Regions from separate parts of the Mesorhizobium sp. M7A.F.Ca.MR.148.00.0.0 genome, predicted to be linked through region 2. Evidence: riboswitches for the same ligand, from Rfam matches in the RefSeq annotation. Region 2 holds a riboswitch; the other holds the start of a gene.
What was found. A riboswitch is a leader RNA that binds a small molecule or an ion and turns the genes downstream of it on or off. The one in region 2 is predicted to bind S-adenosylmethionine.

Region 1 (15,412 bases), on a different contig from region 2:
GTCGCGCAGGGCCGTGTCTTCCAGGCGCACGGCAATGCCGGCTTGCGTTTCGGTGCCCTTGACGTCGCCGACCAGCTTGCAGCAGCCGTCGCTTGCCTTCTTCAGCCAATCCATCAGGACGAACTTGTCCGAGATCACAGCGTCAAGACGACCGTTGGTCAGGTCGGTGATCGCCTCTTCCTGGGTCGGATAGAGCTTTGCCTCCGCGCCTGCCTTGCCATACTCATTCTGGGCGTAGTCGGCCTGCGTGGTCGAAGCCTGGGCGCCGACCGTCTTGCCGGCAAGGGCCGCCGGTTCGGTCGAGGTGAGATCGCTGTCCTTCGGCGCCACCAAAGCCAGCGGTGTCGTATAATATTTGTTGGTGAAGGCGACCTGCTTCTTGCGCTCCTCGGTGATGCTCATCGAGGCGATGATGGCGTCGAATTTCTTCGCCTGCAAAGCGGGAATGATGCCGTCCCAGTCCTGGGTGACGATCTCGCACTCGACCTTCATCTGCGCGCATAGTGCATTGGCGATGTCGATGTCGAAGCCTTCGACCTTGCCGTCAGCCGTAATGGTGTTGAACGGCGGATAGGCGCCCTCCGTGCCGATCTTGATTTTCTCCTGCGCCTGCGAAAGCGAGCCGGCCGCCACCACCAGCATGGCAGCGCCTGCTGCCGATATGATCCATTTTGAAATCTGCATTTTCTTGGTTCCCCTTGAACGCCGGCATCTTGACGACCAGCAAGGCAGCCAAGCATGGCGAGCCAGCGCAGGCAAGTATTTTGCCTGACGGCGGCGCTCAGCGCGCGGCGCGGAAATGCTTGGACAGCTTCAGGCCCTGCGCCTGGTAGTTGGAGCCGAGATCGGTGCCATAGAGGGCCTGCGGCCGCTTCAGCATATGCTCGTAGACCAGCCGGCCGACGATCTGGCCATGGTCGAGAATGAACGGCACTTCATGGCTGCGCACTTCCAGCACCGCCCGGCTGCCCGTGCCGCCAGACGCGGAGTGGCCGAAGCCCGGATCGAAGAAGCCGGCATAATGGACGCGGAATTCGCCGACCAGCGGATCGAAGGGCGTCATCTCGGCGGCGTAGAGCGGCGGCACGTGCACCGCCTCCTGGCTGACGAGGATGTAGAACTCGTCGGGATCGAGCACCAGTTCGCCGGCGCCGCTCTTGTGGATCGGCTCCCAGAAGTCGACGACTTCCTGCGCGGCGCGCTTGTCGACATCGACGAGGCCGGTGTGATGCTTGCCGCGGTAGCCGACCAGGCCGTTTTGGTCGCCGTTGAGGTCAATCGACAGCGCGATGCCGCCGCCGGAAATGTTCGGCGGCTCGGTAGCGACCAGCATCTCGGCGCGATGCAGGGCGTGCAGCTCGGCTTCCGAGAGCAGCGCATTGCCGGTGCGGAAGCGGATCTGCGACAGGCGCGAGCCGGTGCGCACGACGATCGGGAAGGTGCGGGGGCTGACTTCCAGAAAGAGCGGGCCATGATAGCCGGCAGCGATCTTGTCGAACTCGTGGCCGCGATCGGTCATGACGCGGGTGAAGATGTCGAGCCGCCCGGTCGAGCTCTTCGGATTGGCCGAGGCCGAAATGTCCGCCGGCAGCGCCAGGCTTTCAAGCAAGGGCACGATGTAGACGCAGCCGGTCTCGAGCACCGCGCCCTCGGCAAGATTGATCTCGTGCAGCTGCAGCCGGTCGAGCTTTTCCGAGACCTTGTGGTTGGGGCCGGGCAGGAAGGAGGCCCGCACCCGCCAGGCCTTGTCGCCGAGCCTGAGATCGAGACTGGCCGGCTGGATCTGGTCGGCGTCGAGCGCACGCGCCGACTTCAGCGCGCCGGACTGGAACAGCGCCGATATGTCCTGATCGGGAAGAATGCCTGTCTGCCGCAAGGCTCCACTCCTAGGTCAGACGTTTTTCTTGTCGCAGGTTCTGGTCGCAAAACCGTGGAACACTTTTGCGGAACCTGCTTGGTACAAACCTCTTAATGAAGCCGGCAATTGACGCAAGCGCGGTGCGGGTCTAAAGGGTCGTTATCCCGTGGTGATTTGGCCGGTCGGCTTGCAGCCACGTTAAACAAGTCGCTAAAGGACCGTCGGGCCGCAAGGCCGTATGGACCGGTTGCGACTTTCGCGGCCGGTTTTTTTGTGTCTGGAAGAAAAGCGATGAGCACCAAGAAGCACAACTGGAAGCCTCAGACGGCACTCGTGCACAGCGGAACGCTGCGTTCCGGTTTCGGCGAAACGTCGGAAGCGATCTACCTCACCCAGGGCTATGTCTACGAAACGGCGCAGGCCGCCGAAGCCCGTTTCAAGGGTGAGGAACCGGGCTTCATCTATTCGCGCTACGCCAATCCGACCGTCGACATGTTCGAAAAACGCATGTGCGCCCTGGAAGGCGCCGAAGACGCGCGCGCCACCGCGTCGGGCATGGCGGCGGTGACGGCCGCCCTTCTGTGCAGCGCCAAGGCCGGCGACCATATCGTGGCGGCACGTGCGCTGTTCGGCTCCTGCCGCTGGGTGGTCGAGACGCTGGCGCCGAGATACGGCATCGAGGCGACGCTGGTCGACGGCACCGACATCGCCAACTGGGAAAAGGCGGTCAAGCCGAACACCAAGCTGTTCTTCCTGGAAAGCCCGACCAATCCGACGCTGGAAGTGGTCGATATCGCCGCTGTCGCTTCGCTTGCCAATTCGATCGGCGCAAGGCTGATCGTCGACAATGTCTTCGCCACGCCCCTGCAGCAGAAGCCCTTGCAGCTCGGCGCCCATATCGTCGTCTATTCGGCGACCAAGCACATAGACGGCCAGGGGCGCTGTCTCGGCGGCGTGATCCTGTCGGACAAGAAGTGGATCGACGAGAACCTGCACGACTATTTCCGCCATACCGGCCCAAGCCTTTCGCCGTTCAACGCCTGGACGTTGCTGAAGGGCCTGGAGACGCTGCCGCTGCGTGTGCGCCAGCAGACGGAAAGCGCGGGCAGGATCGCGGATTTCCTGGCCGAGCGGCCGGAGATCGCCCGCGTCATCTATCCCGGGCGCGCCGACCATCCGCAGGCCGATATCGTCAAGAAGCAGATGGCGGGCGGCTCGACGCTGATCTGCCTCGACGTCAAGGGCGGCAAGCAGGCGGCCTTCGCCTTGCAGAACGCGCTCGACATCGTCTTGATCTCCAACAATCTCGGCGACGCCAAGAGCCTGATCACCCACCCGGCGACGACGACGCACAAGAATTTGAGCGATGAGGCGCGCGCCGAGCTCGGCATCGGGCCGGGCACGCTCAGACTTTCGGTTGGGCTGGAGGACACCGACGATCTGCTCGAGGACATCGCGCAGGCGCTGAAGGCCAGGTAGGAGGCTTCAGGCGCCGGACGGCGTCTCTTCCAGCTCGGCCGTCTTGGTGCCGATGGTCATCGCATTGCCGCGCCAGTCGACGGCGCCGCCGAGCCAGCCGCGTCCCCACATCGCCGGCAGGATCAGGTCGCGCGCCATGATCGCGGCGACCATGCGTGGCGACAGGTACCAGCCCTTGGACCAGGCCAGGGCGCACTCCGGAAGGTAGAAGGCCGCCAGTACGGCAATGGCGGTTGCCCAGAGGCTGAAACCGGCACTGGCTGCGGCAATCAGCGCAAGCACCAGCGGCACCACGGCGCCGGTCAGGATTTCGGGTGCGAAGAACAGCGGGAAAGTGACGCGGCGCAGGCGCGCCCAGCGGGCCTGACGCGACCAGATCTCGTCAAACGAGCGCCGGCCAAGCGGCTGCTCGAAGGGGGCGGCGACGAGATTGACGCGCAAGCCGAGGCTGTTCACCAGCTTGGTCGCGGCGGCGTCCTCGGCGATCTCGGCGGCCAGCGCGCGGATGCCGCCATTGGCGTCGAGCATCGGCTTGTTCCAGAGCATGCTCTTGCCCTGGGCAAAGCCAAGGCCGAGCGCCTCGCCGGCATATTGCCAGCGCGCCTGCAGCGTGTTGAGGAAAGCGCATTCGACCTCGGCCCAGAAGCCGGCAGGCCGGGAGCCGATCGGCGTCGAGCAGACAAGGCCGGTGCCGGGCCGCCAGGCAGCCATCAGGTGCTGGACGTAGTCTCTCGGCATCAGCACGTTGGAATCGGCCAGGACGACCCAGTCGTGCCGCGCCGCTTCCCAGCCCTTGACGCAATTGTTGAGTTTCGGATTGGCGCTGATGCGGTCGTCGCCGATAAGCAGCCGGGCTGGCACTTTCGGAAACCGGACGATCGTCCTGTTTATCAATTTGACCACCGGATCGTCGGCATGGGCAACGCAGAAAATCAACTCGTAGCGCGGCCAATCGAGCGAGAAGGCGCGTTCCAGCGTCTCCTGCGTGAACGGCTCGACGCCGCGCGACGGCACGACGATCGACACCGGCCGCGGCTTGGCGGCCGGCGGCCCAATGGTGTGGCGCCGTTTCAGACGCGAAGCGGCGAGCACGATGCTGGCGAGATTCGAGAGGATGAGGACAGTTGAAAGCGTGGCGGCTATGAGAGTGAGTTCCATCGAAATCCGGTCACTCCAGGAAAACCGGTCCGCAAGATGGCCGGTTTCAACAGTTCAGCAGAGCGCCCGAGTCGCGCATCACCAGTCCGCGCACACCATCATTGTCATATGTCACTTAAATGACATTCTTTGTCGGCACCTGCCCGCGAGGTCGGCCAGAGGAGGCTTCGGTCGGTTGACCTAACCGCACAGAGCGCCGAAAGTTCCGCTGGAACCGTTTTTTGGAGCCGCTTATGTATAGCGCCGTCACGCGCAACATCGAAGTGCAGGTCAGGCCATTCTATCTGGAGGACCGTTCGGATCCCTCGGAGAACCGCTATGTCTGGGGCTATCAAATAACGATCGACAATCAGTCGGACGACTTCGTGCAGCTTCTGTCGCGCTATTGGCATATCACCGACGGCACTGGCCGGGTCGAGGAAGTGCGCGGCCCCGGCGTCGTCGGCGACCAGCCCGAACTCAATCCCGGCGACAGCTACCAATACACGTCCGGTTGCCCGCTCTCGACACCATCCGGCATCATGGTCGGGCACTACACGATGCGCAACAAGCGGGGCGAGACATTCGACATCGCCATTCCGGCGTTTTCGCTGGACCTGCCGGGGACGCGGCGGACGGTGAATTGATTTCGCCTCACCGGCCGCTCCGCGGCCGGTGAGGCGTGGTTTTCTCTCTACTGCGCCGCGAATTCCGCCGGGTCGAAGTCATATTGCTTCGAGCAGAATTCGCAGGCGACGTGGATGCCGCCGTCCTCTGTACTGTCCTTGATCTCCTGCGCGGAAAAACCCTCGAGGATGCCGTGGATCTTGTCCCTGGAGCACGAGCACTGGTCGGCGACCGGGACGCCGCCGAAGACGCGCACGCCATGCTCGTGGAACAGCCTGTAAAGCAGCCGCTCGGCACCGATTGTCGGGTCGATCAGTTCGGTCGGCTCGATCGTGCCGAGCAGCGCCAGCAACTCCTGCCAGGAATTGTCCACCGGGTCGTGGATCTCCTCGCGCGGATCGCCATCGCCACCCGGCAGGTCCGGGACGCGCATGCGCTCGGGCGACTGCGGCAGGAACTGCGCCAGGATACCACCGGCGCGCCACTGCTCGCGGGCGCCGCCGGGACCGGGCGTCAAAAGCTTGGCCACCGACAGCCTGAGATCGGTCGGGATCTGCTCCGACTGGCGGAAATAGGTGCGTGCCGCATCTTCCAGCGTCTCGCCATCGAGCTGGACGATGCCTTGATAGCGCTGCGTATGAGCGCCCTGGTCGATGGTCAGCGCCAGCACGCCGCTGCCGAGCAGGGTCTGCTGCGAGGTTTCGCCGGCCGCGACCAGCGCTTCCAGCCGGTCGGCATCGAAACGCGCATAGGCGCGCAATGCCGAGGGCGTGGAAAAATCCGCGACCAGCATGTCGACAGGCCCGTCGGTGCGGGTTTGCAGGATGAATTTGCCCTCGAACTTCAGCGAAGTGCCGAGCAGCACGGTCAGCACACAGGCCTCCGCCAGCAGGCGGGCGACCGGTTCGGGATAATCGTGGCGGCTGAGGATGGCGTCCAGCATCGGCCCGAGTTGGACCGTGCGGCCTCGCACATCGAGAGGGCCGACCTCGAACGGCACGACGTGATCGTCGCCGGCATAGCCGAATTCGCCGAGTTTGGGGTGATGTTCAGTCACTTGATAGGTTTCCAACATGACAAAGCTCCAGGGCGCGGCCATGCCGCCCTCCGGGGCGCATGCGTCGAAACGCGCTTGATTTGCGTGATGCGGCGCAAATAGGCATCACACCCCCGCAGATCAAGCTCCCGGGGATCAAGCGCCGAGACACTTCAAGCGCCGAGACACCAGGCAAGCACGGCCTTCTGGGCATGGAGCCGGTTCTCGGCCTCGTCGAAGACCACCGAATGCGGCCCGTCGATGACCTCGTCCGTCACTTCCTCGCCACGATGCGCCGGCAGGCAATGCATGAACAGCGCGTCCGGCTTGGCCTTGGCCATCAGCTTGGCGTTGACCTGATAGGGCGAGAACACGTTGTGGCCGCGGGCGCGATGCTCCTGACCCATCGAGACCCAACAATCCGTGACGATGCAGTCGGCCTGATCGACGGCTTCCTCGGGCGAGCGGGTGAAGTGCAGCTTGCCGCCATGTGCCCGCGACCAGTCGATATGCTTCTGCGCCGGTTCGCTGCCCTCGGGCACGGCGACGTTGAGGTTGAAGCGGAACCGGGCCGAGGCCTCAAGCAAGGAATGCAGCACATTGTTGCCGTCGCCGGTCCAGGCGATGGTCTTGCCGGCGACCGGACCGCGATGTTCCTCGAAGGTCATGATATCGGCCATCAGCTGGCAGGGATGGGTGTCGTCGGTCAATCCGTTGATCACCGGCACGGTGGCGTTCTCGGTCAATTCCAGCAGGCGCTCATGCGAGGTGGTGCGGATCATGATCGCATCGACATAGCGCGACAGCACCTTGGCGGTGTCGGCAATGGTCTCGGAGCGGCCGAGCTGCATCTCGGTGCCGGTCAGCATGATGGTCTCGCCGCCGAGCTGCCGCATGCCGACGTCGAAGGAGACGCGCGTGCGCGTCGACGGCTTGTCGAAGATCATTGCCAGCACCTTGCCTTCGAGCGGTTTGGTGCGTTCGCCGGCCTTGAGGCGCGCCTTTCGCACCACCGCATCGTCCAGCATCAAGCGCAGATCGCCTTCGGAAACGGTGGAAAGATCGGTGAAATGGCGAACTGACATCTGCAATGGTTCCGGGATTACTTCGCCGCGGCGGAAGCGATCGCCTCCGCCAGGCCCTTGGCGCCGGCGCGGATGCGGTTGAGCGCCTCATGGATCTCGGCGTCGGTGACGGTGAGCGGCGGCAACAGGCGAATGACGTTGTCGCCGGCCGGAACCGCCAGCAGGTGCTGGTCGCGCAAGGCCATGTTCACCTTGGTGTTGGGCATGGCGCATTTGAGGCCGAGCATCAGCCCGGCACCCCTGATGTCCTCGATGATTTCGGGAAATTCGTCGGCGACCGACGCCAGCCCCTGCTTCATTAGCAGCGCCTTGCGCTGGACATCTTCGAGGAAACCGTCTTCCAGCACGACATCGAGCACGGCGTTGCCGACGGCCATGGCAAGCGGATTGCCGCCGAACGTGGTGCCGTGCACGCCAGCGGTCATGCCGACGGCCGCTTCATCCGTGGCAAGGCAGGCGCCCATCGGGAAGCCGCCGCCAATACCCTTGGCGATCGCCATGATGTCTGGCGTAACACCTGACCATTCATGCGCGAACAGCTTGCCGGTGCGGCCGATGCCGCACTGGACCTCGTCGTAGATCAAGAGCAGGCCGTGCTGTTCGCACAATTGCCTGAGCCGCTTCAGCGACTGCGTCGGCACCGGGCGGATACCGCCCTCGCCCTGCACCGGCTCGATCAGGATCGCGGCCGTCTCCGGCGTGATCGCCTTTTCGGCGGCCTCGATATCGTCGAAGCCAACCTGATCGAAACCTTCGACCTTGGGGCCGAAGCCTTCGAGATATTTGTACTGGCCGCCAGCCGCGATGGTCGCCAGCGTGCGGCCATGGAAGGCGCCCTCAAAGGTGATGACGCGGAAGCGCTCGGGATGTCCTTTGACGAAATGGTAGCGCCGCGCCGTCTTGATCGCGCATTCCAGCGCCTCGGCGCCGGAATTGGTGAAGAACACCTTGTCGGCGAAGGTGGCGTCGGCCAGCCGCTCGCCAAGCCGGCTCTGCCCCGGAATCTCATAGAGGTTGGAAACATGCCAGAGCTTGGCGGCCTGCTCGGTGAGTGCGGCGACCAGATGCGGATGGCTGTGGCCCAGCGAATTGACGGCGATGCCGCCGGCGAAATCGAGATATCGCTCGCCCTTGTCGGTAATCAGCCATGTGCCTTCCCCGTGGTCGAAGGCCAGGGGTGCGCGAGCAAAGGTCTCGTAAAGCGCCGAACCGCTCATTATATGCGTCTCCGGTACCGGAAAATCAAAAAAGCCGCCAAAGCGGCGGCCTGTGCGGCTTATCCCGTTTTTCGGCCATGAAGTCAACGAAAACGTCGCGTAGTGGCGCGCGGCAAGCCCTCCGACGGGACGCCGGCTCATCAGCGACCGGGCAAGTTGGGGAAAACCGAAAAAACCGATTCGTGTTGCACTTGGGACTCTTGTCACCGAGTCAGCGCATAGAGTAGTTGTAGTTGAGAAATAACTAGATTTCGTGCGGCGGACCTAATCACCAGATATATGTGGTGTCTGCCCCGGCAAATGTTGCCGGGTCGGGAGAAGGATTCCGATTGCCGCACGCTTAGAGGAGCGCGGTCTCATGAACTGGACTGACGAGCGGGTAGAACTCTTGAGAAAACTGTGGTCGGAGGGTCTGAGCGCAAGCCAGATTGCTGCGCAGCTTGGAGGGGTCAGCCGCAACGCGGTCATCGGGAAGGTGCATCGGCTGAAACTGTCGGGCCGCGGACGCTCGACCGCCACACCGGCACGCCAGAAGAAGGCAGCGCAAGGATCGACCGTCCAGAAATCGGTATCACGCGCTGCAACCACGGCACGCCATGTCACGACATCGATCGGCGCGACCGCCTTGCAGACGCAGTTCGACGCCGAACCCGTGGCACGCCATTACATCCGTCCGGTTGAGAATGTCGTGCTGCCGATCTCGCGGCATCTGCAACTGGTCGAGCTGACCGAGCGAACCTGCAAATGGCCGAACGGTGACCCGCTTTCAGAGGACTTCCATTTCTGCGGCAACGAAGCCGCCGAAACCGGACCCTACTGCAAATATCACGCCCGCGTGGCGTTCCAGCCGGCATCGGAGCGGCGGCGGAGTCGCTGAGCGAATAGCGAATAGCGAATAGCGAATAGCGAATAGCGAATAGCGAATAGAAACGGCTTGCCTTCCGTCACAGGAAGCAAGCCGTTTTTGTGTTCGCTATTCGCTACTCCCTATTCGCTCTCTTCTCACAGCCAACCGTTCTTCCTGAACCGCCAGTAGAGAAACGTGCAGATCAGCGCGATCGCGGTCAGCACCACCGGGTAGCCGTACTCCATCTTCAGTTCCGGCATACTGTCGAAGTTCATGCCGTAGATGCCGGCGAGCGCCGTCGGCACCGCCAGGATGGCGGCCCATGAGGCGAGTTTCTTGGTGTTGGCCGTTTCCTGACTCTGGCCGACCAGGAGGCTGGCCTCGAAAGCGAACGCCAGCACTTCGCGCAGGCTGTCGATCTTCTCCTGGACGGTGCGGATGTGGTCGGTCACGTCGCGGAACAGCGGGTGCATGGCGGTATGTATCTGCGGCAGCTCGGCGCTGGTCAGCCGTCGGCAGACTTCGACCAGCGGAAGCGCGGCATTGCGCAGGCGCAGGAGATCGCGGCGCAGCATATAGAGCCGTTCGATGTCGGGAGCGGTCATCGGCTTCAGCAGAACCTTGTCCTCGATCGCCTCGACTTCGTCCTCGATCTGCTCGAGCACCGGCATGTAATTGTCGACGATGAAATCGAGAATGGCATAGAGGACGAAATCCTCACCCTTGGCCAGCGAGTGCGGGCAGCTTTCCCAGTGCTGACGAACGGCGGCATAGGACGTCGAGGGACCGTGCCTGACGCTGACGATGTAGCCTGAGCCGACAAACAAATGGGTCTCGCCGAAGGTGACCCGACCGTCGATCAACTGCGCGGTGCGGGCGACGATGAACAAGGCGTCGCCATATTGCTCGATCTTCGGCCGCTGGTGCGGGTGCTCGGCATCCTCGATCGCCAGCTCATGCAGGTGAAACTGCGCCTGGACGCGCAGCAACAGGTTACGGTCGGGCTCCAACAGGCCGATCCACACGACATGACCGGATTTCTTTGCCCATTCGCCGGCTTCCTCGATGGGAATGTCGGCGATGCGGCGCCCCGCCGTGTAGACGCCGCAAGCGATAATGCCGGATATCGGCCCAGGCGCCGGGGTCAGGTTCCGAACATTTTCCATCACGACCTCCCGGAGCAAATCCACGGACGAGGATAGAAGCAAAGCCCGGAAAGCTTAGCGTAAATCGGGTGACGGTTCGAGAGGCGCGTTCACTTCACCGGCTGCGTCTCGGAAAGACTGATTTTGTCGGTCTTGTCACCCTTGGGCCGCTCAGCCGGCAACTGATCGCCGGTGACGATGTAATAGATGGTCTCGGCGATGTTGGTGGCGTGATCACCGATACGCTCGATGTTCTTGGCACAAAACAGCAGATGCGTGCAGGGCGTGATGTTGCGCGGATCTTCCATCATGTAGGTCAGCAATTCGCGAAACAGCGATGTGTACATGGCGTCGATCTGGTCGTCACGATCGCGCACGAAGCCGATTTTCTCCACCGCGCGAGACGCGTAGACGTCGAGCACTTCCTTCAGCTGGGTCAACGCCAGGGTGGACAGAGCCTCGAGGCCGCGGAACAGGCTGGTCGGCTGGCGTCCATCGGTGACGGCGACCACCCGCTTGGCAACGTTCTTGGCGAGATCGCCAACCCGCTCGAGGTCGGCGGAGATGCGAATGGTCCCGACGATCTCGCGCAAATCCGCCGCCATCGGCTGACGCTTGGCAATGATGATGATGGCCTTGTCGTCGATTTCGCGCTGGCCCTCGTCCAGTACGGTATCGTCGCGGATGACCTTCTGGGCAAGGCCTGGGTCGGCATTGACGAGAGCGGTAACCGCCTGCTCGACCATGCGCTCGGCATGGCCTCCCATCGCGGCGATGCGCTTCGACAGATATTTCAACTCCTCGTCATAAGCGCTGACGATGTGCACGGACTGCATGGCAAAATGCCTTCCCACGGGGTGTTTTGATTTTGAGTCGTTTCCTCGAATCCCCGCTGATACGCTAGCCGGATGACAGAAAAAAGAAACAGTCCCTTTGAATTAGGGCGATATCAGTGAGTCGGCAAATGAACCGAGAATGCCGCGCCGTTGCCGACTTCGGACTTGATCGAAAGCCGGGCGTTGTGGCGCGTCAGTATATGCTTGACGATCGACAGGCCGAGGCCGGTACCCTTCTGGGTCCGGCTGGTCTCGACGTCGACGCGGTAGAAGCGCTCGGTAATGCGCGGAATGTGCTCCTCGGGAATGCCAGGGCCAAAGTCCCTGATCGTTACGTCGATGCCCGGCTCTGATCCGGCATCGCTATGCACTATGGATACAACCACGCGCCCACCCGACTGCCCGTATTTGCAGGCGTTTTCCAGGAGGTTCTCGAAAACCTGGAAAAGCTCATCGCGATCGCCAGGCACATGAAGCGGCCCATCGGCGTAGTGCCGCTCGATGGCAACGGCGTTTTCGCTGGCCAGCGGTCCGAGCGAGTCGATGACGCTGTCGACTGTCTGCCGCAGATCCACCTCGGTTCCCGGCTTCAGATAGGGTTTCATCTCGAGCCGCGACAGCGACAACAAATCGTCGATCAGACGCGCCATGCGACCGGTCTGGCTCTGCATGATCTGCAGAAACTGGTCGCGCGCCGCCGCGTCGTTGCGGGCTGGCCCGCGCAGCGTTTCGATAAAGCCGGCGATTGAGGCGAGCGGCGTGCGCAGTTCATGGCTGGCATTGGCAATGAAATCGGCGCGCATGCGGTCGATCCGGCGTGCTTCGCTCTGGTCCTTGAACACCAGCACATAGAGATCGGTGGCGTGACCGACCGAGGACACACTCACCCGGTAGGCCCGTTCGACCGGCAGCTTCTCCATGTAGTCGACGACATCGGAGGCGATATCGCCCGACAGTACGCCATCCAGCAGGGTCTGCATCTCCGGCGCCCGGAATTTCAGCGACAGCGACATGCCTGGCGCGATGCCACCGAAGGCGGCGAAGGCGGCGGCGTTGGCATGGACGATGGTGGCGGTCCGGTCGAAGATGATCAGCGGATCGGCGACGGCGGCGGCCAGATATTCACCAGAGAGCCGCTGCAGGCCGATGGCCTCGATGGCAACGCCGCTGCCGGTGGATTGGCGCGCGCCGGTGGCCGGCAGTATTGCCGCTGCAAGCAGCAACAGCAGCGCCGCGAGGACGACATAGGCTGAAATCCCGGCCAAGGCATAGACGGCGACGACTGCGGTGACGCCGGCCGCAAGCTGCCAGCGGCTATGCCACAGCCGTGCCGCCATGGTTTGCGTGATGCCTCTCTGCTCTGTATCCAGGTCAGCCATTCGCTCGTGGACCTGCCCCCATGTCTTCGCACCCGGTCGCACGGTGGCGGAAAACTTCCACTAGACCGCTTGCCGCATGACCCCGAAAATCGGGAATCGATTTTCGGAAAGGATCATGCGCAAATTAAAAGTGCTACAGCGTCCTTTGCGCATCCAAACGGACGCGCGGCGCTGTAGTGGCTCCCCATAGCATGAGTCCGGAAGCTGGAAAGGGTTCGTCTCGATGAAAAAAGCCAAGGAAAGTCCCGCCGCGCCAACTTCGGGGCCGCTGAAGATCAGGATCGGCGGCAAGGAGAGGGAGTTCGACATCGAAAATCCCGTGCTTCCCGACTGGGTCGAGGACAACAAGCTGATCGCTGGCGGCTATCCCTACGACAAGAAGATGAAAAGCGACGAGTATGACGAGATGCTCGAGAAGCTGAAGATCGAGCTGGTCAAGGCGCAGGCCTGGCTGCAGTCGACCGGCAAACGGGTGATGGCGCTGTTCGAGGGTCGCGATGCTGCAGGCAAGGGCGGCACGATCTTCGTGGTGCGCCAGTACCTCAATCCGCGCACGGCACGCAACGTGGCGCTGACCAAGCCGACCCCGACCGAGCTTGGGCAATGGTACTACCAGCGCTATGTCGACCACTTCCCGACTTCAGGCGAATTCGTCACCTTCGACCGCTCCTGGTACAACCGCGCCGGTGTCGAGCCGGTGATGGGTTTCTGCACCCCGCAGCAGCACGAGCAGTTTCTTGAGGAGACGCCGCATTTCGAGCGGATGATCTCCAACGAGGGCATCCACTTCTTCAAATTCTGGCTGAACATCGGCCGGGAAACGCAGCTCGAGCGCTTCCATGACCGTCGCTACAGCCCGCTGAAGAGCTGGAAGTTTTCGCCCATCGACGTTGCAGGCATCACCAAGTGGGACGACTACACCAAGGTGCGCGACACCATGTTCGAGCGCACCCACAAGGAATTCGCGCCGTGGATCATCGTACGGGCCAATGACAAGCGGCGCGCGCGGCTGGCGATCATGCGGCGCATCCTGTCGTCTCTGCCCTATGAGGGGCGCGATCTCGAAATCATCGGCAAGGAAGACAAGAAGATCATCGGCGAAGGGCCGTCATTCCTCGGCAAGCAGGATTGACGCTTCCGCGCCGCGCGGCCTTGGCCGCGCGGCGCGTTCCTTGAGGCTTTCGCTCAGGCCGCGAGCCGGGCGATGCGTTGCAATCGCCGCAGCGTGGTGTCGTCCTGCAGCGCCTGCTGGAAAAGCGAAATCTCCTGATCGATGCGGTCGCAGAGGGCCTCGGTGTTCCCTTTCAGCAGGCCGCGCGTCTGCAGCAGGGCTGCGACCGGCTTCTTGACAAGCTGTCTCGCCCGGCCGAGCGCCGCTTCCTCGACGGTGCCGCCCGGCACGATCTCGGCGACGAGGCCGAGCGCCCTGGCGTCCTCGGCGCGAAGCGTGTCGCCGAGGCAGAAGAAGCGGAAGGCACCGGCATAGCCGAGCTTCTGCGGCGCCAGGATGCTGGTCGCCGCGTCCGGCACCAGGCCGAAATCGACGAACGGCACCCTGAACGTGCTCTCATCGGACGCGATCACCATGTCGCAATGGAACAGGATGGTGCAGCCGACACCGACAGCATCGCCGTCAACGCAGGCAAGGATGGGCTTGGGAAACGTCGCCAGCGTGCGGAACAGGTCGGTGACGGCGGCAATCAGTTTCTGGTGCTTGGTGGCGTCGAGGAATTCGGAGAAGTCGCCGCCCAGACAGAAACAGCCTGCCAGGCCGCGCAGCACGACGACGCGAACCTCCTCATTGTCGGCGGCTTCATGGAAGGTCCTTGCCAGGCTTTCGTAGGCTCTCCTGTCCAGCACCGGCCGGCCGTCGCTCGACGACACGGTGACGACCAGCGTGTGGTTGCGAAGTTCAGGTTGCGGGTGTGTGCTCATGGCTGTCTCCGATCTCATGACGCACGCCTTTGCCCGAGCATGTCGGGATATCCCCTGGCCAGCACGGGAGCAAAATGATTGCGGCGCGACCGCACCACATCGAGGGTGTGTTCGTTGAAGGTCAGCAAGGTGGCGACGACCTGCTGGTTGCCATAGGTGCGCTGATAGCCCAGCGGGGTCGCCAGGAAATGCAGTTGCAAGGCGCGCAGCACCCACATCGGCTCGAACTCGATGATCACCTTGTCGACGCCGCGCTTCAGCCCCCACTCGACGAAACCGGCAATCAGTTCGGTGCCGACGGTCGAAACGCCACGACGGCCATCACGAAAACCGGGAGCCACCGCGTAGCGGGTCAATTCCCAGATGTTTGGACCCGATGGCGGCGTTCCTTCGGAAAGATCGGTCAAGACCTCGGTCAGCAGATGTGGCCGCGTCGTCGGCAACATCCTCTGATAACCCGCCACTTCACCGCCCCTGATGACGATCTGATGGACCGCCTCGTCGTGATCGAACTGGTCAAGTTCGAGCCCGTCGGGACGCCTGAGGTCATCCCACCCCATCTCTTCGACGAATATCTTGTAGCGCAACCGATGGACGGCCTCCCAAAGGTCGGGACGTTCCATCAATTCCTGGGTTGTAAGGGAAAAAAGCATTCCGCCGTCTCCTGCGTTCAGAGGAAGATACGGCCGTGCTTTGATGAGAAAATTGCGTGATCGCGTAGGCAAAAATTCCAGGTCGGCACGGCCGACCTAACTAATGTAGCCGCGCCGTATCGCTTCCGCGACGGCCTGCACCCTGTTGACGGCACCTAGTTTGCTTTTGGCGTTAAGA
Region 2 (15,412 bases):
GCCGCCTGTGCAGGCGCTGAAGACCGTATTTGCTACCATGCCAAGTTGCGGAACAATTTCGGTGAGACGATGCCGCAGAAGCGGTGTGTCGGTATCTGGTCCGCTGTGAACGACGATGACCTCCGGTTTCAGGTATTGACCGGTTGTCGTCACGGCTTCTATTTCCCGTGCCAAAGCGCTGAACGAAACGCCGATCTCATCTTCATTGATGGACTTGGCGTTTTCCATTTCGACAACGATCGAATAGGTCAGGTTCCCCGCTCCGTGCTTCGCTCGGCATCGCGTCCGGCATGACGCTACGAAAAACATGCTCCCGTGTCATCATCTGGTTGCAGAGTTCAATCCGTCCGCAACCCCGAATTCGCAACCTTGCGTCTCAACGGCAACACCCTGAGGGCCGGAGACTGGAAACCGCCTCAGGATCGCGCAGGCCGATTCGTCTTGATCGCCTCATCTCATTCTTATTACTTTTGGGGTAATCGAATTCTGTCACGACCCTTGGCAATCTGTGCCTGTGGAGCCGGCAATCGGCCTCGATTGAAAGGGAGTGCACCTATGACCGCTTACGCCGTCGCCCATATGCGCCAAGCCACGATGGGCCCGCAGATCGTCGAATACCTGCACAAGATCGATGCCACGCTGGAACCTTTCGGCGGCCGTTTTCTGGTCCATGGCGGCGATGTCGAGGTGATCGAGAACAACTGGCCGGGCCATCTGATCATCATCGAATTTCCCGACAGGCAGCATGTGCATGGCTGGTACAATTCGCCCGCCTATCAAGCGATTCTGGCGCTGCGCACGGACAATTCGGAGGCCGACGTGGTGTTTGCCGACGGCGTCCAACATCCGCACAAGGCCACGGACATCCTCGAATAGCTTGCGGCTACTGCCGTTTCAGCAGGAACACTGCCTGCTGGCCGAAGAAGTTCCAGAACCACCACGGCATCGACAGGCCGATCTTCTGGCCGTTGGCGTCGAGAGCGGTTGCCTTCTCGACGGTCGCGCCGAGCTCGTCGCACAGATTGACGAAGTCGCGGATGGTGCAGAAGTGGATGTTGGGCGTGTCGTACCAGGAATAGGGCAGGTCCTTGGTCACTGGCATGCGGCCGTTGACGAACAGTGACAGACGCACACGCCAATGGCCGAAATTGGGGAAGGAGACGATGGCGCGATTGCCGATCCTGAGCAGTTCGTCGAGCACCAGCTTCGGGTTGCGGGTGGCCTGCAGCGTCTGCGAGAGGACGACGAAGTCAAAGCCCTTGTCGGGATAGAATTCGAGATCCTTGTCGGCATCGCCCTGGATGACCGAGAGGCCGCGCGCCACGCATTCGTTGACGCCGCGCTGCGACAGCTCGAGCCCACGGCCGTCGACCTGCTTGCTGTCCTGCAGCAATTCGAGCAGCGAGCCATCGCCCGAGCCGACATCGAGCACGCGCGACTGTGGTGGGATGAGGTTGGCGACGACTTCAAGGTCGACGCGCTGGTCGCGGTTGACGCTCATAGGCCCAGCCCTCTCGCCCTGGCGGCCGAGCCGATGAAGCCGTTGATGGCGGCAAACAGTTCCGGCTCGTCGAGCAGGAATGCGTCGTGGCCGCGGTCGGTCTCGATCTCGACGAAGGATACCGATGCTCCGGCGGCGTTGAGCGCATGCACGATCGAGCGGCTCTCCTCGGTCGGAAAAAGCCAGTCCGAGGTGAACGACACCAGGCAGAAGCGGGTTTTCGTGCCGGCGAAAGCATCGGCCAACCGGCCGCCATGGTCGGCGGCAAGGTCGAAATAGTCCATCGACCGCGTCATGTAGAGATAGGAATTGGCGTCGAAGCGATCGACGAAGGTCATGCCCTGGTGGCGCAGATAGCTTTCGATCTGGAAGTCGGCGTCAAAGCCGAAGGTCAGCGCTTCGCGATCCTGCAGATTGCGGCCGAACTTGCGGTGCAGGGCGGCTTCCGACAGGTAAGTGATGTGGGCGGCCATGCGCGCTACCGCCAGGCCCTTTTCCGGGCGTTTGCCGTGCTCGAAATATTTGCCGCCATGCCAGTCCGGATCGGCCATGACAGCCTGGCGGCCAACCTCATGAAAGGCTATGTTCTGCGAGGAATGGCGCGCGCCGGTGGCGATCGGCAGCGCCGAGAAGACGCGCTCCGGATAGCTCGACGCCCATTCCAGCACCTGCATGCCGCCCATCGAGCCGCCGAGCACGCAAAACAGTTTTTCGATGCCGAAATGGTCGATCAGCATCTGCTGCGCCCGCACCATGTCGCGAATGGTGATAATGGGCAGGTCAAGCCCATAGGGCTTGCCGGTGGCGGGATTGGTCGAGGCCGGACCGGTGGACCCAAGGCAACCGCCGATGACATTGGAGCAGATGACGAAGAAGCGATTGGTGTCGATGATCTTGCCGGGGCCGATCAGCACTTCCCACCAGCCAGGCTTGCCGGTCACCGGATTGGTGCTGGCGACGTGCTGGTCTCCGGTCAGTGCATGGCAGACGAGGATGGCGTTGGAGCGGGCATCGTTCAGCGTGCCGTAGGTCTGGTAGGCGATCTGGAACGGTGAAAGCAGCGTGCCGGCGTCCAGCTTGAGCGGCTTGTCGGATCCAAAACGCAAAACCGGGCTCGACGGTTGGTCGACCTCGTTGTTGGTTTTGCGGGCACGCAGAACGGCCATGACATCCATCTCACACTTTGAGCCCACGCATCGCGCTTGTCGAAAGTCGATGCCGATACGGGTGTCCGGCCGGCGCGGACAACAAAAAACCGGCATTGCGGTCGCAAAGCCGGTTACAGGATGCAAACGGCCCTTTAGCAAGTTGTTTAACGTGGCTGCAAGCCGACCGGCCAAATCACCACGGAAGTCGCACCCCTTCTAGGGCTGTGGCGCGCCGTCGTCAACGGCCAGCCCTGGGCGATGGCTGTCGCCTCTCGACATTGCAGGCCACGGCTTGTATTTCCGCTGCGGCTTCCCTCAGGAAGCGTTCTCGACGGATTTTGCGACATGAGCCAGACACCGGACCAGGCACGTCCAACCCCGCGTGCGGGCATCATGGACATCGACGCCTATGTGCCGGGCAAGAGCACGGCGCCCGCCGGCGTCGCCAAGGTCCACAAGCTGTCATCAAACGAGAATCCGCTAGGGCCCTCGCCGAAAGCGATCGAAGCCGCGCGCGAGATTGCCGGCAAGCTCGACATCTATCCCGACGGCACCGCCAGGCGGCTGCGCGAAGCGATCGCCGAGGTGCATGGCCTCAACCCTCAGAACATCATCTGTTCCAACGGTTCCGACGAGATTCTCGGCCTGCTGGCGCAGACCTATCTGGCGCCCGGCGACGAGGCCGTCATCACCGAACACGCCTTCATGGTCTACAAGATCTACATCCAGTCGGCGGGTGCCGTTCCGGTGACGATCAAGGAAAGAGACGAGCGCGCCGACATCGACGCCATCCTGGCCGCGGTCACGCCGCGCACCAAGATCGTGTTCCTCGCCAATCCCAACAACCCGACCGGCACCTATGTGCCGTTCCAGGAGGTTCGCCGGCTGCATGCCGCGCTGCCGAAGAACGTGCTTCTGGTGCTCGACGCGGCCTATGCCGAATATGTCCGCCGCAACGACTATGAGGCCGGCATCGAGCTGGTCGGCAGCACCGAGAACGTGGTGATGACCCGTACCTTCTCCAAGATCGGCCTGGGTGGCGCGCGGATCGGCTGGATGTATGCGCCGATGCATATCGTCGACGCCATCAACCGCGTGCGCGGTCCCTTCAACGTCAATGCGACGGCGATCGAGGCCGGTATCGCAGCCATCCGCGACCGCGCCCATGTCGAGCGCAGCGTGGCGCACAACGAGACCTGGCTTGCCTGGTTGAGCGAGGAATTCACAAAGCTCGGGCTGCGGGTAACGCCGAGCGTCGGCAATTTCGTCCTCATTCATTTTCCCGATGACCAGAAGCATTCGGCGGCGGCGGCGGACGACTATCTGACGGCGCGCGGCTATATATTGCGGCGCGTTTCGGGCTATGGCTTTCCCAACGCGTTGCGCATGACCGTCGGCACCGAAGAGGCCAATCGCGGCGTTGTCGCCGCTCTCACGACATTCCTGAAAAGCTAGAGACCATGACATCACCGATGTTTGAAAAGATCGCGCTGGTCGGCATCGGCCTGATCGGCTCGTCGCTGGCCCGCGTCATCCGCCGCGAAGGGCTGGCCCGTCACGTGGCCATATCAACGCGCAGTGCGACGACGCTGGCGCGAGCCGAGGAGCTTGGGCTGGGCGATAGCTATACCACCGATGCGAGAGAAGCTGTCCGCGATGCCGACCTGGTCATCATTTCGGTGCCGGTAGGCTCATCCGGCGCGGTGGCCGAGGAAATCGCGCCGGCGCTGAAGCCGGGTGTGATCCTCACCGATGTCGGCTCGACCAAGGCGTCTGTCATCGCGCAGATGCAGCCTTATGTGCCTGAAGGTGTCCATTTCATTCCCGGCCATCCGCTGGCGGGCACGGAAAAATCCGGCCCCGACGCCGGTTTCGCCGACCTGTTCGACAATCGCTGGTGCATCTTCACGCCGCTGCCCGACACCGACCCGGACGCGCTGGAGAGGCTGTCGGAGTTCTGGCGCCGCTGCGGCGCCAACATCGACACGATGGACCCGCAGCATCACGACATGACGCTGGCCATCGTCTCGCATTTGCCGCACATCATCGCCTACAACATCGTCGGCACCGCCGATGATCTGCAGTCGGTGACCAAGTCCGAAGTGATCAAATATTCGGCTTCCGGCTTCCGCGACTTCACCCGCCTTGCCGCCTCCGACCCGACCATGTGGCGGGATGTCTGCCTGCACAACAAGGACGCCATTCTCGAAATGCTGGCGCGGTTCTCGGAAGACCTGGCGTCGCTGCAACGCGCGATCCGCTGGGGCGACGGCGAAAAGCTTTTCGACCTGTTCACCCGCACCCGCGCGGTGCGCCGCTCGATCATCGAGGCCGGCCAGGACATCGACGTGCCCGATTTTGGCCGCCAGGCTGTCGAACATCCGGCAAAGAGCTAAACTGATTTTCAGGCAGGCCAGGTCTGCGCAACCATGGCCAGCGTCTCGGCCCGGTTCGGCGCACCGAGCCTGCCGCCGAAGCGCAGGCATTTGAGCGCGGCGGCCGCACTGGCAAAGCGCAAAGCCTGCTCGACCGGCATGGCTTCCGCCAACCCGACGGCGAAGGCGCCGTGGAAGACATCGCCGGCGGCGAGCGTATCCACTGCCTTGATCCTCGGCGCCGCGACATGGCGCACACAGCCTGCGCGACGGTCGTGCCACCAACAGCCCGCCGCGCCGCCGGTTACCGCGACAAAGGCGTCGGTGCGGCTGGCGAGATCGGCGCAAGCCGCTTCCGGATCGAGCGCCTGGCCGCAGACGATGCGCGCCGCCGTTTCCGAAGCGACGATGTGCGTGGCGAGCGGCAACAGCTGTTCCAGAAATTCCAGCGGTGCGGTGTCGGCATCGAGGATCGCCGGACGCCCAACGGCGCGTGCCGCCTTGAGTGCCAACGCTGCCGCGCCCGGCCAGCGGACATCGACCAGCACGGCGTCGAATGCCGTGAGGTCGGCGACCGGCAAGGCTTCGGGATCGGCCTGGGCAAGCCCGTCATAGAACGGCACGATGATGCGCTCGCCATGCGCGTCGACCAGGATCGAGGCCAGCGCCGAGCGGGCGCCTCTGACGCGGCGCACAAAGGTGCAATCGACGCCTTCGGCCTCGATGCCGGCGATGAGCTGGTCGGCGACGGCATCGTCACCCGCACTCGCCCACAGCGATACCTCGGCACCCAGGCGATGCGCGGCGCAGGCAGCACTGGTGGCCATGCCCGAGGCGATCTGGACGCCGTCGGAGGCAATGAACTTGCCTTGATGCACAGGCAGTGTCTCGACGCGCAGGATGGTGTCCAGCGTCAAGGCGCCAACGCTCAGCAGCTTCACGGGTTTTGCCATGGTTGAGCTATTCGACCGGCTTGATCTTGCCCAGCGGAATGAAGCCGAGCGAGGCCTTGCCCCTGACCACCTTCAGCGGCATCGACGGTTCGTTGCCGAGCACCGCCAAGGCAGAAAAACCCTGCTCGATCTGGCTTTTCTGCTCGGGTATGGCGGCGCCAAGGATGGCCGCCACCGCCTTCGGGTCCTTCAGCCTGATCATCAGGTCGGCGTTGACCAGGCCCTCGGCATCGACCGAGAGCGGTCCCGAAACGGTAATGCGCGCCGTGCCCGACGACAGGTCAAGGTTGCGGATTTCGATCGTCTGGCCACGAAGGCTCTTCACCTGCGTGCCGATCAGTGCGACGCCGTTCTTCAATGTCACATCGCCGCTGGCATCGAGCGCCGGAAGCACGCGCCCTCCAATTGCGTCGGGGTCGATCTCGAGATCGCCGAAACTGCCGAGATAGTCGATATCCTCGCCGTTGGGCTGCAGCTGACCCGATGCCTTGCCGGCGCTAAACAGTTGCACCGGATCGGTGTCGTCGGCCGGATCGGTCTGGCCGGACAGGCCCTCCGCCTCCAGCGAGATCCGCTGCGGCAGCGGCCACCACAATTTGAAATTGGCCTGCAGATTGTCCCAGTCGATCCACAGCGGCACCATGTCCGGAACGGCGGTCCTGAGCGGGCCGCGCAGATTGGCAACCGGCGACAGAGGCTGGATGATCTGGGCGGCCGCGTTGAAACTGCCGACTGAAGCCGCAATGTTCTTGGCATCGTCCTCATAGGCGAGGTTGTCGCAGGAGACGGTAAAGCTCAAGGGATAGCCGCTGACCTGGAGATTGGCACAGCCGGCCTCGACGCCATTCTTGTTGAGCGTGGCAACCGCCTTGTCGGCCTCACTCCTGACGCGGTCGGCCAGATAAAACCAGCCGCCGCTGTAAAGGGCGAACAGCACGACGATGAACGCTGCAAGCCAGAACAGGCGGCGACGGTTACTTGGCTGGCGTTCGTCACTTGACGTCATGCTTTGGCTCTCGTTAACGCATGGGTGTTGCGGACGGGTGGTCGATTCCGCCAGGCAGACAGACGAATAGTTAGACGGGACGGGCGGGAAAAACACCGGTCCGGGTGCGGTGTTGGCATCTTTTGCAATCAGGCGCGGCGATATGGGCGATTTTTGGGTGTTTGGCTATGGCTCGCTGATCTGGCGGCCGGGATTCGCGCATGTCGAGACACAGCGTGCCCGCCTGCATGGCTATCGGCGCTCGCTCTGCGTCTATTCCTTCGTGCATCGCGGAACGCGCGAGCGGCCGGGGCTGGTGCTCGGCCTCGACCGTGGCGGGTCCTGCGTCGGCCTCGCATTCCGCGTCCCCGGCGACTTGCGCGACGAGGTCATGGCCTATCTTCGCGAGCGCGAACTGGTCACCAATGTCTATCTGGAGCGCATGCTCAAGATTCGCCTCGACGGGGGCGGTACGGTCGACGCGGTGGTCTACATCGTCGACCGCCAGCACGAGCAATATGCCGGAGCGCTCGACGCGGCGGATGCAGCGGCCGTGGTGCGCGGCGCGGTCGGCCAGTCCGGCAACAACGAGGACTATGTGCTGAGCACGCTTGAGCATCTCGAGGCACTGGGCATAAGCGACCACTGGCTGGAGGATGTCGCCAGCCAGGTCGCGCCTTTGTGAAGCTGGCTCTGCGGAAAAAGGCGGCCAGGCCTTTGACCTCGTTCAGGCAAGACCTAGGTTAGGCTCCGACCCTCAGCCCGCGGCGCCCTTTGCTCGCCCAATCATCCCGGAGATCCGCCTTGCAGAAACGTCGTCTCGGTCGCACCGACCTGTCCATCGCGCCGCTGGTTCTGGGCGGCAATGTCTTCGGCTGGACCGCCGACGAGAAAACCTCGTTCGACCTGCTCGACCGCTTCGTCGGCGCCGGCCTCAACGCCATCGATACGGCGGATGCCTATTCGCGCTGGGTTCCCGGCCACAAGGGCGGTGAATCGGAAACCATCATCGGCAAATGGATGAAAGACCGTGGCAATCGCGACAAGGTCGTGGTGATCACGAAGGTCGGTTCGGATATGGGGCAGGGGCACAAGGACCTGTCCGCCGCATACATCGAAAAGGCCGTCGACGCATCGCTGAAGCGGCTGCAGACCGAAGTCATCGACCTCTATCTGTCGCACTGGCCGGACCCTGCAACCCCCTATGAAGAAACGCTTGGCGCCTACGAGAAGCTGCTCGCCAAGGGCAAAATCCGCTATGCTGGCTGTTCGAATCTCGACGCCGGCCAGTTGCGTGCCGCACTCGATGTGGCGAGCTTGCGCAGTCTGCCGCGCTACGAGGTGCTGCAGCCGGAATACAATCTCTACGATCGCTCGTCCTTCGATGGGCCGTTGCGCGATCTATGCGTGGCCGAGGACATCGGCGTCATCACCTATTTCAGCCTGGCCAAGGGTTTCCTCAGCGGCAAATACCGCAGCGAAGCCGACCTCGGTCAAAGCCCGCGTGGCGGCGGGGTGAAGGACTATCTCAATGCGCGCGGCATGCGCATCCTTGCGGCACTCGACGCGGTTTCATCAAGGCATTCGGCCAAGCAGGCGGAAGTCGCGCTTGCCTGGGTTATCGCTCGGCCGGGCGTCACCGCGCCGATCGCCAGCGCCACCAAGCCTGAACAGATGGACAGCTTGATCAGGGCGGCGTCGCTGAAACTGACCGCCGCCGACATGACCGAACTCGATAGAGCGAGCGGCTGAAGCTTCAGGCGCGACGCCTCGCACGAACGTCCAAGACGCCACTCTGGTCCTGCCATACCGTCTCTTCGCGAGGCAGGACAGAGGAGAGATGACTGAGCCGCTTCTTTCGCAGCCGGATCTTTGGGGGCAACTTCTCGCGCTGATGCTTGCCGCCCTGGTGATCATGGGCAGCCCGGGTCCGGCAACGATAAGCGTTACCGCCGTTGGGGCCGCCTTCGGTTTGCGCCACTCGCTGGGCTATGCCTGGGGAATCATCCTGGGCACGATCGCCGTGCTTCTGGTTGTCGCGACCGGGGTCATGGCGGTGCTTACCTCGATGCCGAAGCTGGCGCCGTTGCTGGCTTTCGCCTCGGCGGCCTACATCCTCTATCTCGCCTTCAAGATCGCCACGGCGCCGCCCATGGCAGCACGCGCCGCCGAGGCTTCGTGTCCAACATGGCTGGCTGGTTTCTTTCTCGCGGTCGCCAATCCGAAGGCCTATGTGGCAATCGCCGCCGTGTTCGCCGGTGTTTCGCCCAAACAGGGTAACACTGAGCTTGGTCTATGGCTGAAGCTGACGATTCTCGCCGTCATGATCGTTGCCATCCACGCCGTGTGGCTTGTCTTGGGAGTGGCATTCGCGCGCTTCCTGCGCCGGCCGGCGGCCTCGCGGATCGTCAACCTGGTCTTTGCCGCGACGCTGGTGTTGACCACCGCGCTGGCCGTGTTCGGCTGAGAACTGCCGGTAGGAGACTTCCGGTTCAGGCTTTGTGTCTTGCGGCGTTGTCCAGCTCTTGCAGTCTTTTCACCGCTGTCGGCGGCAAGGCAGGCGGGTTTGGGCCGCGCGCGGCATCAATCAGGAACTGGTCGCAGGCAGCCTCGGTCTCGCCGATCAGCCGGGCCATGAATTCGTCCTTGCTCAGTCCCGGTGGGATCGGCGGCAGGAACCGCGCCTTGATGGTGCCGGGGTAGCGCAGGAATTTGCGGCGCGGCCAATAGAGGCCGGCGACATGGGCAACCGGCACTACTGGTACGCCAAGCTGCGTATAGATTTCGACGATGCCGTATTTGTAGGCGGGTTCGTCGCCCGGCGCGCGTCTTGTCCCTTCGGGGTAGATGATGAGCTGGCGAGGATTGCGCGCCATCTCCGCCTTGGTCGCGGCGACCACGGCCTTCAGCGCTTTCGAACGGCTGCCGCGATGAACCGGAATCATGCGCATCTTCATGATGTACCAGCCGAAGAACGGGATCCAGGTGAGCTCACGCTTCAGGATGTAGAGCGGGTCCTGAAGGAAGGGGAAGAAGGCGATCGCGTCCCAGAACGACTGGTGCTTTGGTGCCAGGATGAAGGAGCCTTGGGGCAGGTTTTCCCGGCCGGTGATCTCGTTCTTCGTCCCGGCGATCTTGTCGTAAAGCCACATCGAGGTGCGCGACCAGAATTTCGGTACGAACCAGGCGCGGTGCCGGGGCGACAGGAAATAGTAGGGGGTCCAGAGGATCATCTGGACGATCAAGTTGACGTAAAACACGAAATTGAACGTCAGCGATCTGATGTAGAGCATTTGGGGGGAGCCCGGTGAGGAGGTGAGCGTTGGTTACACCAAGCGCGGGAAAAAAGGAAATGGCCGCAGGGCGCTTTGGTTGGCAACGAAGAACGGTCGCCAACGGGAGATTGGCCTGGTTCCGCTACATCAGCTGTGCCAGCCGCTCCTTCAGGCGCGGGGCGGCAAAATCGAGGAATGCGCGCAGCTTGACCGGCAGCAGGCCGTGGCCCGCATGCACCAGGCTTACAGGCCATGGCGCCGGCTCGAACTCCTGCAGCAGGATGCGCAGCGTGCCGGACCGCAGCGCGGCTTCGATCTGGTAGGAAAGCACGCGTGTCAGCCCGACGCCGGCAATCGCCGCATCGATGGCCGCTTCGGCGGTGTTGACCTGAAGCCGCGAGCGGACCCGAACCGGGATTTCGGCCTTGCCCCTGATGAAGCTCCAACTGGCGGCGGAGGCAAGTCCCTCGAAGGTGATGCAATCGTGTGTTTCCAGATCCTCCGGGGCCGTTGGCGTGCCGTGTTCGGCCAGATAGGCAGGGCTGGCGCAAACGACGCGGCGGATTGCGCCGACGCCGATGGCGACCAGGCTCGAATCGGGTAACTGGCCGATGCGGATGGCGAGATCGAAATGGTCCTCGACCAGCTGGGTTATGCGGTCGGCCAATGTCAGGCGGATGTCCACGTCGGGATAGACGGCGAGAAAGCCGGTGACGACCGGCAGCACGTGCAGGCGGCCAAAGACGACCGGCGCGGTGATGGCCAGTTCGCCGGTCGGAGCACTGTATTCGCCGGCTGCCGTGCGTTCGGCCTCGCCGACGTCGTCGAGGATGCGGCGGCAGGCGGCAAGATAGGTCTGGCCGGCATCGGTCGGTGTTAGCCGTCGCGTCGAGCGATTCAAGAGGCGTGTGTTCAGATGGCGCTCGAGATCGGAAATCTTGCGGCTGACCGTCGCCAGCGGAATGCCGAAACGGCGGCTGGCTGCTGAAAGGCTGCCGGCCTCCACCGCGGCGACAAAGAGCGACATGGCTTCGAGACGATCCATAGCTTCTTCCGGAAAATGGAAGGACAGGTTGCGAATATGTCATCTCCATTTGAATGATGGAAGGCTCTATATTGTGTCTGTCGGCCTGCCCGCAGCATGGCCCACAAAGGAGTTGCCATGTCCGAAGCCCGCCCGCCGCTGCCGCCGTTTACCGCCGAGACATCAGCACAGAAGGCGCGCATGGCCGAGGATGCCTGGAATTCACGCGATCCGGCGCGGGTTGCGCTCGCCTATACCAAGGACAGCCGCTGGCGCAACCGCGCCGAATTCCTGCAAGGCCGCGACGCCATCCAGGCCTTCCTGACGCGCAAATGGAGTCGCGAGCTCGACTACCGGCTGATCAAGGAGGTCTGGGCCTTCCACGGCAACCGCATCGCCGTGCGTTTCGCTTACGAATGGCGCGACGACAGCGGTTCATGGTTCCGCAGCTACGGCAACGAGAACTGGGAATTCGATGAACACGGGCTGATGCGCCTGCGCATCGCCAGCATCAACGACCTGCCGATCAGCGAGGCCGATCGTAAGTATCACTGGCCGCTCGGCCGGCGACCGGACGACCACCCGACGCTGTCGGAGCTCGGACTTTAGCATCTTGCCGTAAGGAAGCTTTCAATGAACGCGCATGCTTTCACCAGCGACGTCGCCTTCACGCCGACCGTCAAGGCGATCCAGGCCCGCAAGGGCTCACGTCAGTCCTATGCCCGCGTCGAGGAGCGTGGCGGCTGGCAGGCCGGCATCACCCCGGACCTTGCCGCCTTCATCGAAATGCAGACCAGCGTCTTCCTGTCGACCGCCAACGGCGAGGGGCAGCCCTATGTCCAGCATCGCGGCGGGCCGGCCGGCTTCCTCAAGGTGCTGGATGAACATACGATCGGCTTCGCAGATTTTTCCGGCAACCGGCAGTTCATCACGCAGGGCAATCTGGCCGACAATCCAAGGGCATTCCTGTTCCTGATCGACTATATGCACCGCCAGCGCATCAAGATCTGGGGCACGGCGCGGGTCGTCGAGAGTGACGCCGAACTGATGGCGAAACTGATGCCGCAAGACTACAAGGCGCGCCCCGAGCAGGTCATCCTGTTCACCGTCTCGGCCTGGGATGCCAATTGCCCGCAGCATATTCCGCAACGGTTCGAGGCGGCCGACGTGGCGGAGGCACTCGGCGAGCGGGACAAGCGGATCGAGCGCCTTGAACAGGAGATCGCACGGCTCAGGGGAAATACGGGCGCGGCCGCAGCGGAATAATCAGCCGCCGGCCGCTGTTTCGGCCAGCGCTATGCCATTGGGCGTCGGCTTGACCGGCACGATGCCCCGCGCCAGCGCCAGCAAATATTTGTTGTATTCGGTGAACAGCACGCGCAATGCCCGCGGCTTGGTCAGCCAGCCGCCATTGTCGAGGTTGGAATTGACCACCGGATAGGGCTCGAGCTTGGCGCCATGCAGCAGCCTGCCCATTTCCAGCAGGCTGCGCGGCATATGATAATTGTTGGTGACAAGGATCACCGTGCCATAGGCGTGGCTCTCGACCCATTTGGCGCTTTCTTCCGCATTGCCGATCGTATCGAGCGCGGCGCGGTCGATGTCGACGCAGCAGGAGAACAGCTTCTTGTCGCCGCCGGTCGCCGCCTGCAACTGGCGGCGGCTGGCCGAGGGATGGACGCCGCTGATCAGCAGCCGCTCGCCCTTGCCGGACGCCAGCAGATCCATCGCCGCATCGAGGCGGGACTGACCGCCGGTCAGCACGATGATCGCGTCCGCCTTGGCCGGATTGGCAGGCGTGGTCAGGTGACTGACCTTATTGGCGAACCAGCCGAAGCCGCCGGCAAACAATGTAGTGAGGATGAGGACAGAGAGAGCGGACAGGCGCAACGCGGCTCTTAGACGGCTCACAGTGGAGCGGCCATGCGAACGGGCAACCACCACTGGCATCTGTCCAGCCGTACCGGTCGAATCCCGCGCGTCCATCGCCATATGGTTAATCCTGAAATGCGGCTTTGGGTAGGTAAAAGACGCACTTTGCGTTACGTGAATTCTCCATCCGTGATCACCCTGTCCTGTCTATGTCGTTGTCCCAAAACCGGTTCCCACTTTTGAGCGACATGAATTAGCCTGCATCCGGCTGGCGGACATCGATGTCGCTGAGATAGGCGACGACGGTGGCGTGGGACGTGGCAGCCGTCAGTCCGCCGATCACCAGCACCATCAACACGACACCGAGATAGCCTGCCGAACCGATGGCGAAATTGCCGAACAGGGCGGTCGCCTGATCGGCCTGCGGCGTCGCCATATTGCGCGACGACCACCAGGAAAAGACGATGAAGACGAGCACTGCCGCGGCACCGCCAGCCGCCGCTCCCTTCATGCCGGTGACCAGGAAATGCCGGCGGAATTCGCGCGCGATGAAGCGTGCTTCGGCGCCGACGAAATGCAGCACTTCGATGATGTGACCGTTGCCGGCCATGGCGCCGCGCGTCGCGAACACCACGGTCAGCACGGTCGCCGACAGCATCAATGCCAGCACGGCAATGCCGATGGTCACCGTGGTGCGGGCCATCGCTACCAGCCGGTCGACCCAGGTGCGGTGATCGTCGAGCGATGCGCTCGGCAGTTTCGGCGTGATCGCGGCGCGCATGGCAGCGAAATCGGGCGGGCTGTTCTCGTCGATGGTGACGATGATCAGGCGCGGCACGGGTAATTCATCGATGTTGAGCCCCGAGCCCAGCCAGGGCTCAAGGAGCCTCGCGGTCGCCTCGCGGTCGATGATCCGGGTCGTCTTGACGCCAGGGAATTCCCCGGCGATCTGCGAGGCCTGGGTAAGGGCCGCTTCCATGTCGAGGCCGTCGACCGGCTTGATCTGGATGGTCGCCTCGCGTGAAATCTGGTTCTCCCAGACGGACGCCGTGTCGCGCACCAGCGTCACCGCGCCGAAAGTCAGGCAGGACAGGAAGGTCATGATGGCGATCACTAGGACCAGTGCCCGGCCGGCGATGTTCTGCGCCGGCACGATCGGCGCCATCCTGCGCTGGGCGCGGGGCTTTGCCTCGGTCGCCTCGGCGTCCTGCTCCCGTTCCACAAAATGTTCGGCGGACAGTTCAGTCATAGATGTCCAGCCTTCCGCCGGCCAGGATCATGCGGCGCGCGTCGACCTGTTCCATCAGGCCAAGGTCGTGGGTGGCGATCACCACCGCGGTGCCGAGCCGGTTGAGTTCGATGAACAGCCGCAGCAGGCGTCGCGCCAGCGGCGGATCGACATTGCCGGTCGGTTCGTCGGCGAGCAGGATTTCCGGCTGCTCGATCAGCGCCCGCGCGATCGCCGCGCGCTGCTTCTCGCCGCCGGACAGAACCGGCGGCAGCACGTGCATGCGCTCGCCCAGCCCGACCCACTTCAACAGTTCGGTGACATCGGTGCGGTAGCTCGCCTCCTCGCGCCCGCGCACGCGCAGCGGCAGCGCGACGTTCTCGTAGGTGGTCATGTGGTCGAGCAGGCGAAAATCCTGGAACACCACGCCGATGCGGCGGCGCAGATGCGGCAATTCGGTGCGCGAGATGCGCGAACGGTCCTTGCCAAAGATGGTGATCAGCCCGCGCGTCGGCTTCAGCGACATGAACAGCAGGCGCAGCAAGGTCGTCTTGCCGGCGCCCGAAGGCCCGCTGAGGAACTGGAAGGAGCGCTCCGGGATGTGCAGGGAGATGTCGCGGAGGATTTCCGGACCCATGCCATAGCGGAGGCCGACATTTTCGAAACGAATCAATTTCGACGACCTGAATTTCGGCACGGCGGCGAGCCGGCCTGTTCTGGGTAAAGACCATCGGCCGGCATGGTTAACCGGCGGTTAATTTCTCGGCTCTTTCGGCTCGTCACGAGGGCTCCGGTGGGGAAGCGTTAACCATTTGTGTTTACGCAAAAGAAACGAAAAGCGAACACGTGCTGCAATGCTGGGGCCATGATGGCTGACGATCGAACCGCGCGCCCGGTTTCCGGCGAAATCATGACCGATCCGGCGGCAATTGCCGCAGCGGACCGGTTCATGCGTGGTTCGGCCGCCGACATCGTCGATGCCGACTACGTGGTGATGCCGCGCCTTGCGCCTGCCGTGGAGAGCGTTTCGCCGCTGCCGCGCGCGATCGTC

Region 1: it holds a riboswitch for S-adenosylmethionine, as region 2 does, so the genes downstream of both, EOB49_RS16580 (O-succinylhomoserine sulfhydrylase) here and EOB49_RS02235 (homoserine O-acetyltransferase) in region 2, are expected to answer to the same signal.

Annotation. Positions count from the first base shown of each region.
Region 1 covers NZ_RZTB01000039.1:134-15,545, forward strand. Annotated here, with positions in the region: gene EOB49_RS16570 (ABC transporter substrate-binding protein) at 1-684, opposite strand, end outside; gene EOB49_RS16575 (2'-deoxycytidine 5'-triphosphate deaminase) at 782-1,876, opposite strand; SAM riboswitch at 2,015-2,092, shown strand; gene EOB49_RS16580 (O-succinylhomoserine sulfhydrylase) at 2,150-3,337, shown strand; gene EOB49_RS16585 (ceramide glucosyltransferase) at 3,344-4,495, opposite strand; gene apaG (Co2+/Mg2+ efflux protein ApaG) at 4,729-5,121, shown strand; gene EOB49_RS16595 (Hsp33 family molecular chaperone) at 5,169-6,200, opposite strand; gene argF (ornithine carbamoyltransferase) at 6,311-7,222, opposite strand; gene EOB49_RS16605 (aspartate aminotransferase family protein) at 7,240-8,439, opposite strand; gene EOB49_RS16610 (GcrA family cell cycle regulator) at 8,798-9,316, shown strand; gene EOB49_RS16615 (magnesium and cobalt transport protein CorA) at 9,442-10,452, opposite strand; gene phoU (phosphate signaling complex protein PhoU) at 10,542-11,267, opposite strand; gene EOB49_RS16625 (ATP-binding protein) at 11,381-12,646, opposite strand; gene ppk2 (polyphosphate kinase 2) at 12,870-13,778, shown strand; gene EOB49_RS16635 (enoyl-CoA hydratase-related protein) at 13,832-14,581, opposite strand; gene EOB49_RS16640 (acyl-homoserine-lactone synthase) at 14,596-15,234, opposite strand; gene EOB49_RS16645 (LuxR family transcriptional regulator) at 15,331-15,412, opposite strand, start outside.
Region 2 covers NZ_RZTB01000003.1:82,579-97,990, reverse strand. Annotated here, with positions in the region: gene EOB49_RS02250 (glycosyltransferase) at 1-228, opposite strand, end outside; gene EOB49_RS02245 (DUF1330 domain-containing protein) at 556-876, shown strand; gene metW (methionine biosynthesis protein MetW) at 884-1,501, opposite strand; gene EOB49_RS02235 (homoserine O-acetyltransferase) at 1,498-2,667, opposite strand; SAM riboswitch at 2,782-2,859, opposite strand; gene hisC (histidinol-phosphate transaminase) at 2,995-4,104, shown strand; gene EOB49_RS02225 (prephenate/arogenate dehydrogenase family protein) at 4,110-5,045, shown strand; gene EOB49_RS02220 (sugar kinase) at 5,054-5,977, opposite strand; gene EOB49_RS02215 (DUF2125 domain-containing protein) at 5,985-6,983, opposite strand; gene EOB49_RS02210 (gamma-glutamylcyclotransferase) at 7,126-7,647, shown strand; gene EOB49_RS02205 (aldo/keto reductase) at 7,767-8,714, shown strand; gene EOB49_RS02200 (LysE family translocator) at 8,803-9,429, shown strand; gene EOB49_RS02195 (1-acyl-sn-glycerol-3-phosphate acyltransferase) at 9,455-10,255, opposite strand; gene EOB49_RS02190 (LysR family transcriptional regulator) at 10,380-11,282, opposite strand; gene EOB49_RS02185 (DUF1348 family protein) at 11,400-11,870, shown strand; gene EOB49_RS02180 (pyridoxamine 5'-phosphate oxidase family protein) at 11,895-12,527, shown strand; gene EOB49_RS02175 (YdcF family protein) at 12,528-13,253, opposite strand; gene EOB49_RS02170 (ABC transporter permease) at 13,387-14,382, opposite strand; gene ftsE (cell division ATP-binding protein FtsE) at 14,375-15,034, opposite strand; gene EOB49_RS02160 (hypothetical protein) at 15,227-15,412, shown strand, end outside.